4 regions of the Bradyrhizobium sp. CCBAU 21365 genome follow, and region 4 is predicted to be linked to each of the others. Evidence: predicted binding sites of a transcription regulator. Region 4 holds the regulator's gene; each other region holds the start of a gene.
What was found. The regulator PhoB, encoded in region 4, activates phosphate uptake and scavenging genes when phosphate is short. The targets are predictions, from matches to a motif close to TGTCATNNANCTGTCAT.

Region 1 (4,187 bases), 4.7 Mb from region 4:
ATCTACGAACGCAACGACTACGACGCCGCGATCGATCAGTTGCACGCGCTCGGCCGCGACGATCATCCTGATGTCGCGAACCTGATCGGCTATTCCTATCGCAAGCTCGGCGACTACAAGCAATCGCAAGTCTGGTACGAACGTGCGCTCAAGGCCGATCCGAACCACGTCCTGACGTGGAACTACTACGGCCTGTGGCAGATCGAACAGGGAAACCGCGACCAGGCGCAGTATCATCTGCAGCGGATCGCCGAGATCTGTGGCACCGACTGCGATGAGTATCGGACGCTGGCGGCGGCACTGGAAAAGCCGACGGGTACGAACCTCGTCTACTGAGCGCGTCGCATAGCAGCCCGCGTGAGCGGAGCGGCATGCGGGGAAGGACCGGCCCCGGATGTCGCTGTCGCCCGTCCGGGCTACGCGTTTGAGCCGCGTTGTTGGCGTGTCCGTTTTTGCGGGAATTTCGCCGTTTTGGTCGACGTGACCGGCGAGTAGCTTGCGTGCCGGGCGACGCACGCGGATACGTTGAGATCGATCATCATGACCTGGCGGCTTCTCGCGTGGTGCGGCATCGCCGTCGCCGCGCTGGTTCCAATCATCGGCGGCATCTGGCTCTTCACCCTGCCCGCCGCATCGGCGTTCCGCGTTCCGCCGCCGATCGCGACGCAAGAGCACGACGCGATGCTCGCGGCGCTGAAGCCGCCGAAGCGGGCGCGACCGCTGATCGCGATCCTCGGCATCAACGACATGACCGAGACCACCGACTATCTGATGCCCTACGGCATCCTCAAGCGCGCCGATGTTGCCGATGTCGTCACGCTGGCGACGGGACCCGGTCCGGTCGCGCTGTTCCCGGTGCTGAAGGTCGAGCCTGATGCGACCATCGCCGCATTCGATGCCGCACATCCCGACGGCGCCGACTACGTCATCGTGCCGGCGATGAGCCGCGACGACGATCCCACAGTCATGCAATGGATCCGGCAGCAGGCGGAGAAAGGCGCTGTGATCGTCGCCGTCTGCGCCGGCGCCAAGGTGCTCGCCTCGACCGGCCTGCTCGACGGCAGGCGCGCCACCACGCACTGGTTCTACCTGAAGAACTGGCGCAGCAAACATCCCGCCATCCAATACGTTGCCGACCGCCGCATCGTGGTCGATCGCGGCCTCGCGACGACGACTGGGATTTCGGCGTCGATGCCGATGTCGCTGACGCTGATCGAGGCGATCGCCGGCCGCGCCAAGGCCGAGGCCGTCGCGCGCGAGATCGGCCTGCCCGGCTGGGACGCGCGGCATGACAGCAACGCCTTCAAGTTCACACGTCCTTTCGCGCTGACCGCGATCCAGAACACGCTGGCGTTCTGGAACCGGGAACAGCTAGGGCTCGCGCTTGCTCCCGGCGTCGACGAGGTCTCGCTTGCGCTGGTCGCCGACAGCTGGTCGCGCACCTATCGCTCGCATGCCGTGACCTTCGCTGCGACCGGCGACGTCGTGACGACCCGCAACGGCCTGCGCATCTATCCGCAGGTCGTGGCGTCGGCCTGGTCCGCAGATGGTCTGCTGCCCGCGGTCGGCACCGCGCCGCCCGCGCAGGCACTCGACCGGGCGCTTGCCAGGATCGAGACACGCTATGGCCGCGGCACGGCGGACTTCGTCGCCATGCAGCTCGAATATCCACGGGCTGACGCCGTGCAGTGAGGGATTGCGTCCCCACAATCTATTCGATCCTCGATCCACCCCCTTGTCATCTGCCTGTCATGAATTGTGCCGACACGTCAGCGCCGGACCAGTTCGGGGACACGCATGGACTATTTCAAACGCTTCAACTTCCTGTTCGCAGCACCGGTGTTCGAGGCCGACGACCTCGAGGGCATCCGCTTCAACCAGATCATCGCCGAGATCGAGCGCTCCGGCTTCGAGGTGGTTCGCGCCCGCAAGCTGGAGGATGCCGAGATCGCGGTGCAGACCGATGCCGCGATCGGCTGCATGGTGGTCGATTGGGGCAAGAAGGGGCTTGAGGGCAAGACCGCGGCACTGATCAACCTGATGCGCCGGCGCGGCCTCGACTTCCCAATCATCCTCCTGATCCGCCGCAAGCGGTTCGAGGACCTGCCGGTCGAGGTGCTCGACTTCATCGACGGCTACGTGTTCCTGTCCGAGGAAACTCCGCCCTTCATCGCCAAGAACCTGATCTCCAGGCTGAAGCAATATGCCGAGAATTTGAAGACGCCGTTCTTCGGCGCGCTGGTCGACTATGCCGAGGAAGGCAACCAGCTCTGGACATGCCCGGGCCATAACGGCGGCGTGTTCTACAGCCGCAGCCCGATCGGACGGGTGTTCGTCGAACATCTCGGCGAAGCGGTGTTTCGCGACGACCTCGACAATTCCGTGCTCGACCTCGGCGACCTCCTCACCCATGAGGGCCCGGCGCTGCGGGCGCAGAAGGAGGCGGCGAGGATCTTCGGCGCCGAGAAGACCTATTTCGTGCTCAACGGCACCTCGACCTCCAACAAGGTCGCGCTCGGCTCGCTGGTTACCGACGGCGACCTCGTGCTGTTCGACCGCAACAACCACAAGGCCGCGCATCACGGCGCGCTGCTGATCGGCGGCGGCATCCCGGTCTATGTGCCGACGGTGCGCAACGCCTGGGGCCTGATCGGCCCGATGCGCTGGGACCTGCTCGACGAGGGCACGCTGCGCGATCACATCCGCAAGCATCCGCTGGTGAGGGACGAGAACGCCTGGAAGAAGGAGCGTCCGTTCCGCGTCGCGGTGGTCGAGCAGTGCACCTATGACGGCACCATCCACTCGGCCGAGATGATCCTCAAGCGGATCGGCCATCTCTGCGACTATATCCTGTTCGACGAGGCCTGGGCCGGCTTCATGAAATTCCACCCGATCTATGCCGGCCGCTTCGCCATGGGACTGTCCGATCTCGGCCCCGAGGCGCCCGGCATCATCGCGACCCAATCGACCCACAAGCAGCTCGCGAGCTTCTCGCAGGCCTCGCAGATCCACATCCGCGACCGCCACATCAAGGGCCAGAAGCGCCGGGTCGAGCACCGCCGCTTCAACGAAAGCTTCATGCAGCACGCCTCGACCTCGCCGTTCTATCCGATCTTCGCCTCGCTCGATGTCGGCGCTCAGATGATGAAGGGCCGTTCCGGCGAAGTCTTGTGGGACGACACGATCCGGCTCGGCATCGAATTGCGCAAGAAGATCCGCGCCGTGAAGCGCGAGTTCGAGGAGAAGGAGACGCGGGCCGAGCGGCGCTGGTTCTTCGAGCCGTTCGTGCCGGATCGCGTCATGATCCCCGACGTCGCGCGCGAGAACGGCGTGCACAATGTCGCCTGGGAGACGATCTCGACCGACCAGCTCGCGACCAATCCGTCCTACTGGCAGCTCAGTCCCGGCGAAACCTGGCACGGCTTCCCCGAGCTGACCGCGGGCTTCGCCATGACCGACCCGAACAAGCTCACATTGCTGACGCCGGGCTTCGATCACGCCACCGGCGCCTATGCCGATCACGGCATCCCCGCGCCGGTGGTGGCGCAATATCTCCGCGAGAACCAGATCGTCGCCGAGAAGAACGACCTCAACTCCCTGCTGTTCCTGCTGACGCCCGGCGTCGAGGCCAGCAAGGCCGGCACGCTGGTGTCGGGGCTGGTCGCCTTCAAGAAGCTGCACGACGACAACGCGCTGATCGAGGACGTCATCCCCGAATTCTTCCGCCGCCGCCCGCAACGCTATAGCGGGGTGCGGCTGCGCGACCTCTGCGGCGACATGCACCGCTTCTTCCGCGACGGCGGCGTCAGCACGCTGCAGGCCAGGCAATTCCTGCCCGAGCACCTGCCCGAGATCGCGATGTCGCCGCGCCAGGCCGCACAATATCTCATCCGCAACGATGTCGACTATCTGCCGATCGACCAGATCTTCGGCCGCGTCGCCGCGACGCCGTTTGTGGTCTACCCACCCGGCATTGCCACCATCGTGCCCGGCGAGCGGCTGTCGGAACGCAGCAAGCCGATGATCGATTATCTGAAGATGTTCGAGGCGAGCTTCAATGCGTTCCCGGGCTTCGAGGTCGAAGTCCAGGGCATCTACAAGGAGATCGACGACTCCGGCCGCGTCCGCTTCTACACCTATGTCGTGTCCGAATAGGCGAACGGACGCAACACAATGGAGAATGATCA
Region 2 (4,187 bases), 2.0 Mb from region 4:
GCTCGCGTCTGAATGGTGCCGTCGGTCGCGCCAAGATGTACGCCGTCGTCCCGGCGAAGGCCGGGACCCAACTACAGGGTCGAGTAGTTGAAGAAGGCTGTGGCCCCAGCGTCGCGCGATCATTGGCATTTGGGGTAATGGGTCCCGGCCTTCGCCGGGACGACGCCGAGTGTGTTGCATGATCTGTGCGTCACATCCACATTCTCGCAACATGAATCGTCCGAGCTTTGCATCTTGTTCCGTTTTGCAAGAGAGGCTTGCGCCGTCGGGCAACTCAGTGATTGGCGCTGGCACCCTGCCCGGCTGGACGGCCTCGCCGCGACAACCAGGCTACGGCGCGATCCATATCCCAATCACGATGATGGCCAGTGAGACGGCAATGACCAGCATATCGGTGGTGAGCCAATCGGGCATTCCGTTTGATGGCTGCTCGCTCATGTCCGCGACTCCTTCTGTTCGCGTCGAGCCAATATGCTGGAGCGAACCCGCGCGAACGAGGATGAACTGGTTCACATAAAGCCAGGAAAAAGCGGCAAATTCCTCGTGTTTTAGCGCGCTCAAGTTGCGCCACGCGGTCGCTCTGCCGCGCAGGTTTCTGAACATGTTCGACAATGCCGCCGCTTTCGCACAGTCACCATCATCGTCGCTCAACGCGCTGCAAGAGGCGGCTGAACGTCACCGGATTGCGGGCGCAACTCAGCGCCGACCTGCCGCCGCGCGACAGGCCGCACATGGCCGACGAAGCGGCCGAGGTAGTGGACTCACCGTCCCGTCCCGATCCTCAGAGCACCTTGCGCTGTGCGAGGTTCTTCATCAGTGCACCGACGCCGAAGGTCCAGGGCTCGCACTCGTCGCTGCCCCGCATCCGGTTGACCAGCTTGCCGAGCTGCGGCGCGGCGATGGTGACGATATCGTCGCGCTTGTGGGTAAAACCCTCGCCCTTGGCGTCGCGGTCCTTGACCGGCGCGAACATCGTGCCGAGGAACAGCGCAAATCCATCAGGGTATTGATGCACGGGGCCGATGGTCTGGGCGACCAGATCGGTCGGGTCGCGGCTGATCTTGCTGATCGAGGAATGGCCCTCGAGCACGAAGCCGTCTGCGCCCGTCACGGTCAGGCCGACATCCATCTTCCTGACATCGTCGAGCGAGAAGGTCTGGTCGAACAGCCGGAGCAGCGGGCCGATCGCGCAGGACGCGTTGTTGTCCTTGGCTTTCGACAGCAAGAGCGCCGAGCGCCCCTCGAAGTCGCGCAGATTGACGTCGTTGCCGAGCGCGGCGCCGACGATCTTGCCGGCGGCGGAGACGATCAGCACGACCTCCGGCTCCGGATTATTCCAGGTCGACTTCGGATGCAGCCCGGCATCCATGCCTGATCCGACCGAGGACAGCGTCGGCGCCTTTGTGAACACTTCGGCGTCGGGACCGATGCCGACCTCGAGATACTGGCTCCAGGCATTCTGATCGATCAGCACCTGCTTCAGTTTCATCGCCTGCTCGGAGCCGGGCTTCAGCTTGGAGAGATCGTCGCCGACCAGCCGCACCACCTCCTTGCGGATCGCGTCCGCCGAGGACGGATTGCCGCGCGCCCGCTCCTCGATCACGCGCTCCAGCATCGAGATCGCGAAGGTGACGCCGGCGGCCTTCAGCACCTGGAGATCGACCGGCGCCAGCAGATGCGGCCTGGCCTTGTCGCGGCCGTCGGGCGGCGTGTTGGCGAGGATCGCCTCGAAATCACCGATCCGCTCGCCGCGCGTGGCGCGCAACGCGGCCGCGGGATCGCTTTCCTCACAGAGCGCGCTCATCGTCGGGAACCGCGCCGTAACGTCGAACACGCCGTCTGCCCGTACCGCGACGACGGCCGGTCCGCCGGCCTGCGGCAGCCAGACCCGTCCGACCAGCGTGCCGGCGGTGCCGTCCTCCGGCAGGACGTCTTTTGGCGTGAGCGAAATCATCGGCACATCTCCCTTTTTGGTTTTGTCGACTTGTTAGCACAGTCCGCCCGGCGGCGTGAAACAGCGGTCATGGCATTGTCATAGAGGGGTAACATCGCCCGTCAATGCTGCCGTCCGATCCATCTAACATACTGAAAGACGGACCTTCATGACGACCTCCGCCCTCACCGACGAAGCCTCCCGGGATGAAGCCTTGCGCGATGAAGCCTTGCACGACGAAGCCTTGCGCGCCCGCATCCATCAGGAGATGGCCGACAGCCTCGACGAGGAACTCGAGCTCGAGCTCGACGACATGAGGCTCGACGAGCTCGACCGTGACGGCGCCCCCGGCAAGCCGTCGATCGACCGCAAGTTCTACTTCCGCGAATTGCTGCGGCTGCAGGGCGAGCTGGTCAAGCTGCAGGACTGGGTGCAGCACGAGAAGAAGAAGGTCGTCGTGCTGTTCGAGGGCCGCGATTCCGCCGGCAAGGGCGGCGTGATCAAACGCATCACCCAGCGGCTCAATCCGCGGGTGTGCCGGATTGCGGCCCTGCCGGCGCCGAACGAGCGCGAGCGCACGCAATGGTACTTCCAGCGCTATGTCTCGCATCTGCCGGCCGGCGGCGAGATCGTGCTGTTCGACCGCAGCTGGTACAACCGCGCCGGCGTCGAGAAGGTGATGGGGTTCTGCAGCGACGAGCAGTATGAGGAATTCTTCAACTCGGTGCCGGAATTCGAGCGCATGCTGATCCGCTCCGGCACCATCCTCCTGAAATACTGGTTCTCGATCACCGACGAGGAACAGGCGTTCCGCTTCTCGATGCGGATCCAGGATCCGCTGAAGCAGTGGAAGCTGAGCCCCATGGACGTCGAGGCGCGGACCCGCTGGGAGCTCTACACCAAGGCCAAGGAAACAATGCTGGAACGCACGCACCTGCAGGACTCGCCGTGGTGGATCGTCGATGCCGTCGACAAGAAGCGCGCCCGGCTCAACTGCATCTCGCATCTGCTCAGCCAGATCCCCTATCAGGCGGTCACCCATCAGCCGGTAGTGCTGCCGCCGCGGGTGCGCAACCCCGACTATCACCGCGGCCCGATCCCGCAGGAAATGTACGTGCCGGGACGGTATTGAGAGCCGCGATCACTGGCCTCTCCCGCTCGCGGAACCGCTGAACGTCCCCACAAACTCGTCATGCCCGGGCTTGTCCCGGGCATCCACGTCTACGTTCCCACATGGAGAAAGAAAGACGTGGATGGCCGGGACAAGCCCGGCCATGACGGCGCGCTGAGAGCTCAGTCCAAGGCGAGGTGAAGAAATAGCCACCCCATCGCCTACTATTGGCGCAGGCCGGCGGTATTGCTGGTACCGGATACCGACGCTAGGCTTCCGCCGATCTGGTGCAGGGAGGCTCGCTTGACTCAATCCGACGACATCACAATTTCCGAAGATCGCCGCGACGCGCTGCGCTATGCGCTCGGGATCGGCAGCGGCGCGGCAATCGCGGCCGCGATGGCAACGCCGGCCTCGGCGCAGACGCCAGCCGACAACACGCTGGATCGCATCCGGGCCAGCAAGGTGCTGCGGATCGCGGTGCTGCCGGGCGAACTGCCCTATTTCAACAAGGACCTCGCCTCGGGCACCTGGTCCGGCTTCTCGATCGAGATGGCCAACGATCTGGCCAAACTGCTCGACGTCAAGCTGGAATATGTCGAGTCGACCTACGGCAATTCAATTCTCGATCTGCAGGCCAACAAGATCGACCTCGGCTTCGCGCTCAACCCGACGCCGCAGCGCGCGCTGGTGGTCGATTTCACCAATCTGGTGTTCCCGCATCCGTTCGGCGCGATGCTGAAGAAGGGGCTGGAAGCCAAGACCTGGGCCGACATCAACAAGCCCGAGGTGAAGATCGCAGTCGACGTCGGCTCTGCCAACGAAGCCGTGGCGCGCCGCTTTGCGCCGAACGCCACCATCAAGTCGCTGAAGTCGCGCGACGAGGTGATGCTGGAAATGTCGTCGGGCCGCGTCGATTGCGTGGTCAACGCGCTGGTGCTCGGGCTGACCGCGATCGCCAAGAACCCGAACCTCGGCACCTACAAGATCCTGGCCTCGCCGTCGGTGACGATCGCGAGCGGCACGGCGGTACGGCGCGAAGCCGACAAGCGCTGGCGCGATTTCCTCTCGGTGTGGATCGACTACAACCGCGGCATCGGCCAGATGCGCGAATGGTTCGTCAAGGGCCTCGGCCTCGCCGGC
Region 3 (4,187 bases), 4.4 Mb from region 4:
GACAGCGACGCGTCGAAGAAGATCTTCTGGCCGAGCCGCGCCATGGCGGACAGCGGGGCGACCGGCGGACGCCTGAGCTGCACCGGGTTCGGATTGGTCCCCGGAAGTCCCTGCGTCTCGACGGCCGCAACAGTGCCGGCCATGCACAGCAGGCCGGCGCCGAGAAGCCACAAGGTGCGGCCGTTCATGTCATATCCAGTGTCGTTAAGCGTTTTCGAGCGAAGTGGATTCCGGTTCGCGTGAAGAAAACGCGTCAAGACGGGAAGTAGAGTGTCGGCGGCGGACTGGCTTCACCTCTCCCGCTTGCGGGGGAGGTCGCATCGCATCCACGATGCGATGCGGGTGGGGGCTCTCTCCGCGACGTGACTCGTGGAGGGAGCCCCCACCCCAGCCCTCCCCCGCAAGCGGGAGAGGGAGCGCACCGCTTTCGCGTTGCCAATCAACCTAACTCTTCATGCTTTAGTGGTGATGGTGATCATCCGGCGGGCTGACGATGACCGTGCCGGCGGTCGGATCGAGGAACAGCGTGTCCTGCCGGTACTCGTGGTCCTGGCCGTGGCCGCGCTCGAAGTCGAACATGTCAGCGATCGATTCGACGTTGTCGTCGAACGAGCCGCCGCCGAGACGCTGGCCGTGCAGCCAGTTGTCCTCGATGAAGCGCACGACGGACGCCTGCGAGATGCGGGTGTGGCTGACGTAATTCCGCTTGGCGAAGGGCGAGATCACCAGGAACGGGACGCGCGTACCGGGACCGCAGCGGCCGTTCACCGGCTGGCCGTTGAGGCCGTTCGGCTGCGTCTGCTTGCCGACACCGCGACCGCACTGGCCGGGACCGTTGAGCTGGTCGGCGGTCGGATCATACGAGGCACTGATCGGCGCAAGATACTGGTGGTCGTACCAGCCGTCGGAGTCGTCATAGGTGATGATGACGGCGGTCTCGCCCCACTCCTTCTGCTTCTGCAGGAAATTGATCAGCTCGACATTGCCGGCCTGCTCGTCGAGCGGATCGGAGTTGCCGGGATGACCGTCCTGATAGGCCGGCATCTTGATGTAGGAGACGGCCGGGAAGTTGCCGGCCTTCACCGCGGCGTAGAAGTCCTCGAGATCGTAGGCATGATTGGCCGGGTCGAGCGTCTTGCCGCCGGGCACATAGGTGTGTCCGACCGCATTCACCGAGCTCGGCCGCGCATGGGTCGGGTTGGCGGTCGACTTGTAGTATTGGAACCAGGCGTGGTGCGGAATGTAGTCCACGACGGTGCCGTTGACGTTGCTCGAGAATGTGCTGCGGCCGCAGTTGGTGGTGCCGTTGCTGTTCTTGAGCGTCAGGTCGAAGCCGCCCATGAAGCTGCCCCAGCTGATCTGCTCGGCATTGAGCAGGTCGCCGATGTTCTTGCTGGTCATCAGGACCTGGCTGGTCGTGCTCGAGCAGGCATCGTAGGCAGGGTCGGTATCACCGATCAGCGTCAGGCCGCCCTGGCCGTCGGCGATCGACGATGACGAGCCGACGATGTTCTGCGCGCCGTTGGTCTGGCCGGCAACCACCTCGAGGGCGCCGGGCGTCGACGGACCAAAGGTGTCGGTCCAGCTGTTGTCGCTCATCGCGAAGTTCTGGGCGTAATTCCAGAACGCGGTGACGGTGTTGCCGTCGAAATAGCCCATCACCTGCCCGTTGGTGCCGAAAGCGCCGACGCCGCCGGCGGTTCCGCGACCGGTGAATTTCGGAAACAGGTCTTCCTTGCCGTTGTCGACCGCCTGCTGTTCGGGCGTGTAGGCGTGATTTTGCGACTTGGTGTTGGCCTGGGTGCGGTCGAGGCGGAACGGATTGGTCGCGCCGGTGCCGTTGGCCGGGTTGGTGTTCGGGTTGTTGGTCAACAGATTGGCGCTCGCGAGGTTGTTGACCTTCGGCGTATGCGGCTTCGCCGTGAACGGAATCGAGCCGGTCGGGTTGGTCGCAACCGGGTAGGTTGCGAAGTAGTGATCGAACGAGCGGTTCTCGTTGAAGATGACGACGAGATGCTTGATCGGCGTTTGGGTGTGAATGTCGTGCGGATGATGATCGTGGCCGTTATTGCCCTTGTTGTCGTCCTGAGCGGCGGCACTGCACATCACCGCAGCGGCAGCAAGCAGACAGACTCCGACCGTCGAAAGAAATTTGGCTTTCACCGTAGCGCCCCTTTTATTTTTGAAAGATTTATGACGTCGACCTGCGACAAGTTATCCATCGCCGATGACAGCGCTGTGTCGGTCGAATGACTGCAACGAACGATGATGCGCGCTGATGTTCGCTTCGGTTGCAGCAGAGATCGGGAGATCAATTTCCGCGCGTACGACAGAGGCCCCACCTCTTCCGTCTCACACGAGCGGCTAATTGTGGCCGCGGTTTCAGTCAAAAGCCTTGGAATTGAAGGGATCGCGTTGGAGATGACTGCAGCAGTCAGCAATCATGCGAACAAGTCATGCGCCGCCGGCCGTCGCGGCTTGCTCACGCCCGAAAAATCCGCGCTTCCGAGGATGCTCGAAAAGCGCGGATCTTTTGGTCTAGTAGCAGATGAAGGCCGCGAAGTCAGTTCGGCGCGGCGGTGAACGAGGCTAATCCTTCATCCCCGTAATCGAGGCACTGACGGCTCTGGGATCGCGCTGCGGCCAGCGGCCGCTTTCGACCTGCGACAGGAAATCGCCGACGATCCGGTTGTATTCGTCGGGCTCCTCGATGTTGATGGCGTGGCCGCAGTTCGGCATCACCGCGAGCGCCGCCGACGGGATGCTCTGCTTCATCAGGATGCCCGGCAGCAGGCAAGGCCAATCCTCGTCGCCGGTGATGATCAGCGTCGGCACCGTGATGCGCTTCATCTCGTCGACCAGCGTGTAGAGCGAGGGACGCTCCTTCTGCACGCCCTGCTGGGTGTTGGCCGATCCCACCGCCGAATGCTCGGCCAGCATGGTCTTGAACTCGGCGTGGCCGCGCGGGTCCTTGTTCTCGTATTGCACGCGGGTCGGCCCATAGGCGTAGCGCTCGGCGAAGGCCGGCATGCCTTCCTTGCGGATCATGTTCGCGATCACGTCGGCCTCGGCGCGAAACGTCTCGCGCTTGTCGAGCTCCGCGCCGTAGCCGCAGCCGCCGATGCACAGCGACAGCGCCCGATCAGGGTGACGCAATCCGAAATGCAGCGTCGCAAAGCCGCCCATCGACAGACCGACGATATGCGCCTTCGGCGCGCCGATGTGGTCGAGCACGGCGAGGATATCGTCGGCGGCGCGCGCCTGCGAATAGGACGAGACCTGATCCGGCACATCCGACGGCGGAAAGCCGCGCGCATTGTAGGCGATGGTCCGGAAGCGCTTGCCGAAGTGCCGCATCTGCGGCTCGTAGCTGCGCAAATCGCCGGCGAACTCGTGGACCAGGATCACCGGATGCCCCGATCCGGTCTCCTCGAAATAGAGCCGCACTCCGTCGTCTGTCACAGCATAGGGCATGTTGATCTCCTGCCTTCTCTCTTTTGTTACGGGATGGTCGCGTTACGGAATGGTCGCGGCCTTCGGCGGCTTGGCGCGCGGCAGATAAGTGCCGTGATCCTTGCCGCCGACGAGCATCCCGTTATCGACCACGACCTTGCCGCGCACCATGGTCAGCACCGGCCAGCCCGTGACCTCGAGCCCTTCATAGGGCGTGTAGTCCGCGCCGTCGTGGATCAGCTCGTGACGGATCGTCACCTTGCGCTTCGGGTCCCACAGCGCGATGTCGGCATCCGAGCCGACCGCGATCGTGCCCTTGCGCGGATAGAGGCCGTAGATCCTGGCGTGGTTGGTGGCGCTGAAGGCGACAAAGCTGTTGAGGTCGATCCGCCCCTTCACCACGCCTTCGGAGAACAGGATCGGCAGGCGCGTCGCCACACCCGGGATTCCGTTCGGCACCCAGCGGAAGCTGGTGCGCCCCTTCGGCGCAAGCTTGCCTTGCGGGTCGTCGTAACGGAACGGACAATGGTCCGACGAGAACACCGAGAACACCTTCTGCTGCAGACCTTCCCAGCAGGCCTGCTGGCTGGCGACGTCGCGCGGCGGCGGCGAGCAGACGTATTTTGCGCCTTCCATGTTGAGCTGATCGAGATCCTTTTCGGTCAGCATCAGGTACTGCGGACAGGTCTCGCCCATGACCCGCAAGCCCCTCTGCTGCGCACGCCGGATTTCGT
Region 4 (4,187 bases):
CCGAGCGCACGCCGCCCTCGCCCTGCACCGGCTCGATCAGGATGCCGGCGGTGTGCGGGCCGATCGCCTTCTTCACCGCCTCGATGTCGCCATGCGGCACCTGGTCGAAGCCGTCCATCGGCGGGCCGAAGCCTTCGAGATATTTCGTCGAGCCGGTCGCCGCCAGCGTGCCCAGCGTGCGGCCGTGGAAGGCGCCCTCGAAGGTGATGATGCGGTAGCGCTCGCCATGGCCCTTGGAGAAGTGATAGTGGCGGACCAGCTTGATCACGCCCTCCATCGCTTCGGCGCCGGAATTGCAGAAGAACACGAAGTCGGCAAAGCTCTGCTCGCACAGCCGCGCGGCAAGCGCCTCGCCGTCCGGGCTCTTGAACAGGTTCGACATGTGCCAGAGCTTGGTCGCCTGTTCCTGCAGCGCCTTGACCAGATGCGGATGCGCGTGCCCGAGCGCGTTGACCGCGACGCCCGAGGTGAAATCGAGATAACGGTCGCCGTTGGTTGCGATCAGCCAGGCGCCCTCACCGCGCTCGAAGCCGAGATCGACCCTGGCGAAGACGGGGAGCAGATGCGACGTGGCAGCGTTGGTCATGGCGTTCACTGACGGTTTTTAAGCCGACAATTGCCGCGCGCCTTGACGCCAGCGCAGCAACGGCCAGCTTCGGAAAACAAAACGGCCGCCTTTGCGGGCGGCACGTGGCGGGCATTCTATGCTGCGGTCGGTAAGTGTCAATCGCCACGAAGTGGCCTTCCTGCAATGCGAAACGAGCGCAATCCGGAGCATTCCGGTGCGGTGGAAAAGCCTCATCGCGATGCTTAACTGTGTGGGAACATGTGGACGCACGGCCGCGGACTCTTGCGCCAGAGTCACGCCATATTGTAGCGTTTGGCCTGTCGGGTACGACATCTCGTGCGGCGGTACTGGACCCTCTAAGTAGCCTTCGTGTCTCGCGTAAACGTTCGGGCGCAACACCGTGCCCGGCGAGGGCTAAGGGATTCTGGCCGCAGGGATATTTGTCCAGATTGGCTCGCAGCGCCGCTCCAATGATTGGCCGGCGCTACGCGAAGGGAAGAATGCGATGACTGTATTGACCTGGTCCGACGATCGCGTCGAGCAGCTGAAGAAGCTCTGGGAGTCTGGCCTGTCGGCCAGCCAGATCGCGGCGGAACTTGGCAATGTGACGCGAAACGCCGTGATCGGCAAAGTGCATCGGCTCGGCCTCTCCGGCCGCGCCAAGGCACCCTCCACGGCCGCGCCGCGGCAGCGCAAGGCCCGCCCCGCCCAGCACATGATGCGGGTAGCGCGGCCGGTGTCGCGCGGCAACACCGCGCTGGCGCACGCCTTCGAGGTCGAGATGGAGCCCGATCCGATCTCCTACGACAATGTGGTGCCGATGAGCCAGCGGCTGTCGCTGCTCGAGCTCAACGAGGCCACCTGTCACTGGCCGGTCGGCGATCCCTCGAGCCCGGAATTCTTCTTCTGCGGCGGCAAGGCGCTCGCCGGCCTGCCCTATTGCGCGCATCACTCGCGCGTCGCCTACCAGCCCGCCGCCGATCGCCGCCGGCCGTCGGCGAAACCGCAGATCAAGTGAGCACTCGGGAAAAGACGGAAGAACTCAAAAACAAATCCCCGCGAAAGCGGGGATTTTTTTTGTCCGTAGCCCATTACATCACCGGCGTCGTCCCGGCGAAAGCCGGGACCCATAACCACTAATGCGTGTTGTTAGAAAGCCGTCTGGCCACGTGCCGATTACGCCGGCCGCGGCGTATGGGTCCCGGCTTTCGCCGGGACGACGCCGGTGATGCGGCTTGCGATGGCCACGCGCCCGTTACGGCTGCGGCTCGGCCTTGGCAAAGCGGTCGTCGAGCGCGTAGCCGGCGCCGCGCACGGTGCGGATCGGATCCTGCTCGCGGCCCGGATTGAGCAGCTTGCGCAGGCGGCCGATATGCACGTCGACGGTGCGCTCATCGATGTAGATGTCGCGGCCCCAGACGCTGTCGAGCAGCTGCTCGCGGCTGAACACGCGGCCGGGATGCTCGAGGAAGAATTCGAGCAGGCGATACTCGGTCGGCCCGAGATCGATCGGGCGGCCGGAGCGCGCCACGCGGCGCTTCTCGCGGTCGAGCTCGATGTCGCCATAGGTCAGCACGGTCGCAAGCCGCTCCGGGCTCGCGCGGCGCAACAGGCCCTTCACCCGCGCCAGCAGTTCCGGCACCGAGAACGGCTTGACGATGTAATCGTCGGCGCCGGTGGCAAGTCCGCGCACGCGCTCGCTTTCTTCGCCGCGCGCGGTCAGCATGATGATCGGAAGCTGCTTGGTCTCGGGCCGCGCCCGCAGGCGACGGCACAGCTCGATGCCGGACAGGCCCGGCAGCATCCAGTCGAGGACCACGAGGTCGGGAACGCGCTCCTTCAGCCTCGTGTCGGCATCGTCGCCGCGCCCCACCGTCTCGACATCGTAGCCTTCCGCATCGAGGTTGTAGCGCAACAGCGTCGTCAGCGCTTCCTCGTCTTCGACTACCAGAATGCGTGCGCTCATCGGTTTAAGTTCTTTCTCTGTGGTGATCCGTTGCCCAGACGCAAACCGAAACGCTTACTTCCTTGAGCATAGTCCCCGCGGAAACGATTTGTCGCGAGGATCATCCAGTTTCGCTCTTGCCGGTCCCGCACTTGCCGATCATGCCTCAGTTGCCCGGCACCGTGGTGGCAAAAGTGGTCATGTCCCCCTTCGGGCGCTTGTCGGTGATCTGCTGGCCCTCGATCATGTAGAACACGGTCTCGGCGATATTGGTGGCGTGATCGCCGATCCGCTCGATGTTCTTGGCGCAGAACATCAGATGGATGCAGAACGAGATGTTGCGCGGATCTTCCATCATGTAGGTGAGCAGTTCGCGGAACAGCGAGGTGCAGATCGCATCGACCTCCTCGTCGCCCTTCCAGACGTTCATCGCCGCCGGCAGGTCGTGCGCGGCGTAGGCGTCGAGCACCGACTTGACCTGCGACAGCACGAGGTCGGTCATGTGCTCGAGGCCGCGGATCAGCTTCAGCGGCTGGAAATCGCTCTCCAGCGCCGCGACGCGCTTGCCCATGTTCTTGGCGAGGTCGCCGATCCGCTCGAGGTCGGTCGCGACACGCATCGCGCTGACGATCTCGCGCAGGTCGATCGCCATCGGCTGGCGGCGCGCGATCGTCAGCACCGCGCGCTCTTCGATGTTGCGCTGCAGATTGTCGATCTCGATGTCGGCGGCGACCACGCGCTTGCCGAGCGCGACGTCGCGACGGATCAGTGCGTCGACCGACTCGGTAATCATCCGCTCGACCAGGCCGCCCATCTCGGCGACCAGGCGCGTCAACTCCTGCAGATCGCTGTCGAATGCCTTGGCGGTATGTTCAGAAGCCATCGCTTGTCTCCCTCAACCATGATCCCGGGGATCATGGTTTCGTGTCCTGAATTTTAGCATGATCCGATCGGAAAACCGGTTCCCACTTTTCCGGATCATGCTCTAGCCGAACCGGCCGGTGATGTAGTCCTGGGTGCGCCGATCGCTCGGTGAGGTGAAGATCTTGTTGGTGTCGTCGAACTCGATCAGCTCACCGAGATACATGAAGGCGGTCTTGTCGGAGACGCGCGCCGCCTGCTGCATGTTGTGGGTGACGATCGCGATCGTGTAGTCCTCGGAGAGCTCCTGGATCAGCTCCTCGACCTTGGCGGTCGAGATCGGGTCGAGCGCCGAGCACGGCTCGTCGAACAGGATCACCTCGGGGCGCACCGCCACGGTGCGCGCGATGCACAGGCGCTGCTGCTGGCCGCCGGAGAGCGACAGGCCGGAGGCGTTCAGCTTGTCCTTGACCTCGTTCCACAGCGCGCCGCCGCGCAGCGCCTTCTCGACCCGGTCGTCCATCTCGGACTTCGAGATCTTCTCGTAGAGGCGGATGCCGAAGGCGATGTTCTCGTAGATCGTCATCGGGAACGGCGTCGGCTTCTGGAACACCATACCGACCCGCGCGCGCAGCAAGTTGAGGTCGAGCTTGGGGTCGAGAATGTTGGTCTGGTCCAGCATCAGCTGGCCGACCGCGCGCTGGCCCGGATAGAGGTCGTACATCCGGTTGAAGATGCGCAGCAGGGTCGACTTGCCGCAGCCGGACGGGCCGATGAACGCCGTGACGCGGTTGGTGCCGAGCGTCAGGTTGA

Region 1: a site for PhoB is predicted at 1,737-1,753, ahead of XI02_RS27790 (Orn/Lys/Arg decarboxylase N-terminal domain-containing protein). Genes of this name have one in related genera too.
Region 2: a site for PhoB is predicted at 2,020-2,036, ahead of ppk2 (polyphosphate kinase 2). Genes of this name have one in related genera too.
Region 3: a site for PhoB is predicted at 2,183-2,199, ahead of XI02_RS25930 (phospholipase C). Genes of this name have one in related genera too.

Annotation. Positions count from the first base shown of each region.
Region 1 is NZ_CP030036.1:5,908,862-5,913,048, forward strand. Features, by position in the region: gene XI02_RS27780 (lipopolysaccharide assembly protein LapB) at 1-336, shown strand, start outside; gene XI02_RS27785 (DJ-1/PfpI family protein) at 541-1,692, shown strand; gene XI02_RS27790 (Orn/Lys/Arg decarboxylase N-terminal domain-containing protein) at 1,798-4,155, shown strand; gene XI02_RS27795 (GNAT family N-acetyltransferase) at 4,174-4,187, shown strand, end outside.
Region 2 is NZ_CP030036.1:3,222,467-3,226,653, reverse strand. Features, by position in the region: gene XI02_RS14740 (hypothetical protein) at 331-651, opposite strand; gene XI02_RS14735 (fumarylacetoacetate hydrolase family protein) at 782-1,954, opposite strand; gene ppk2 (polyphosphate kinase 2) at 2,202-3,065, shown strand; gene XI02_RS14725 (transporter substrate-binding domain-containing protein) at 3,348-4,187, shown strand, end outside.
Region 3 is NZ_CP030036.1:5,540,732-5,544,918, forward strand. Features, by position in the region: gene XI02_RS25925 (cytochrome-c peroxidase) at 1-188, opposite strand, end outside; gene XI02_RS25930 (phospholipase C) at 460-2,106, opposite strand; gene XI02_RS25935 (hypothetical protein) at 2,266-2,583, shown strand; gene XI02_RS25940 (alpha/beta fold hydrolase) at 2,590-3,474, opposite strand; gene hydA (dihydropyrimidinase) at 3,517-4,187, opposite strand, start outside.
Region 4 is NZ_CP030036.1:1,183,367-1,187,553, reverse strand. Features, by position in the region: gene XI02_RS05520 (aspartate aminotransferase family protein) at 1-586, opposite strand, end outside; gene XI02_RS05515 (GcrA family cell cycle regulator) at 1,074-1,586, shown strand; gene phoB (phosphate regulon transcriptional regulator PhoB) at 1,824-2,534, opposite strand; gene phoU (phosphate signaling complex protein PhoU) at 2,680-3,396, opposite strand; gene pstB (phosphate ABC transporter ATP-binding protein PstB) at 3,499-4,187, opposite strand, start outside.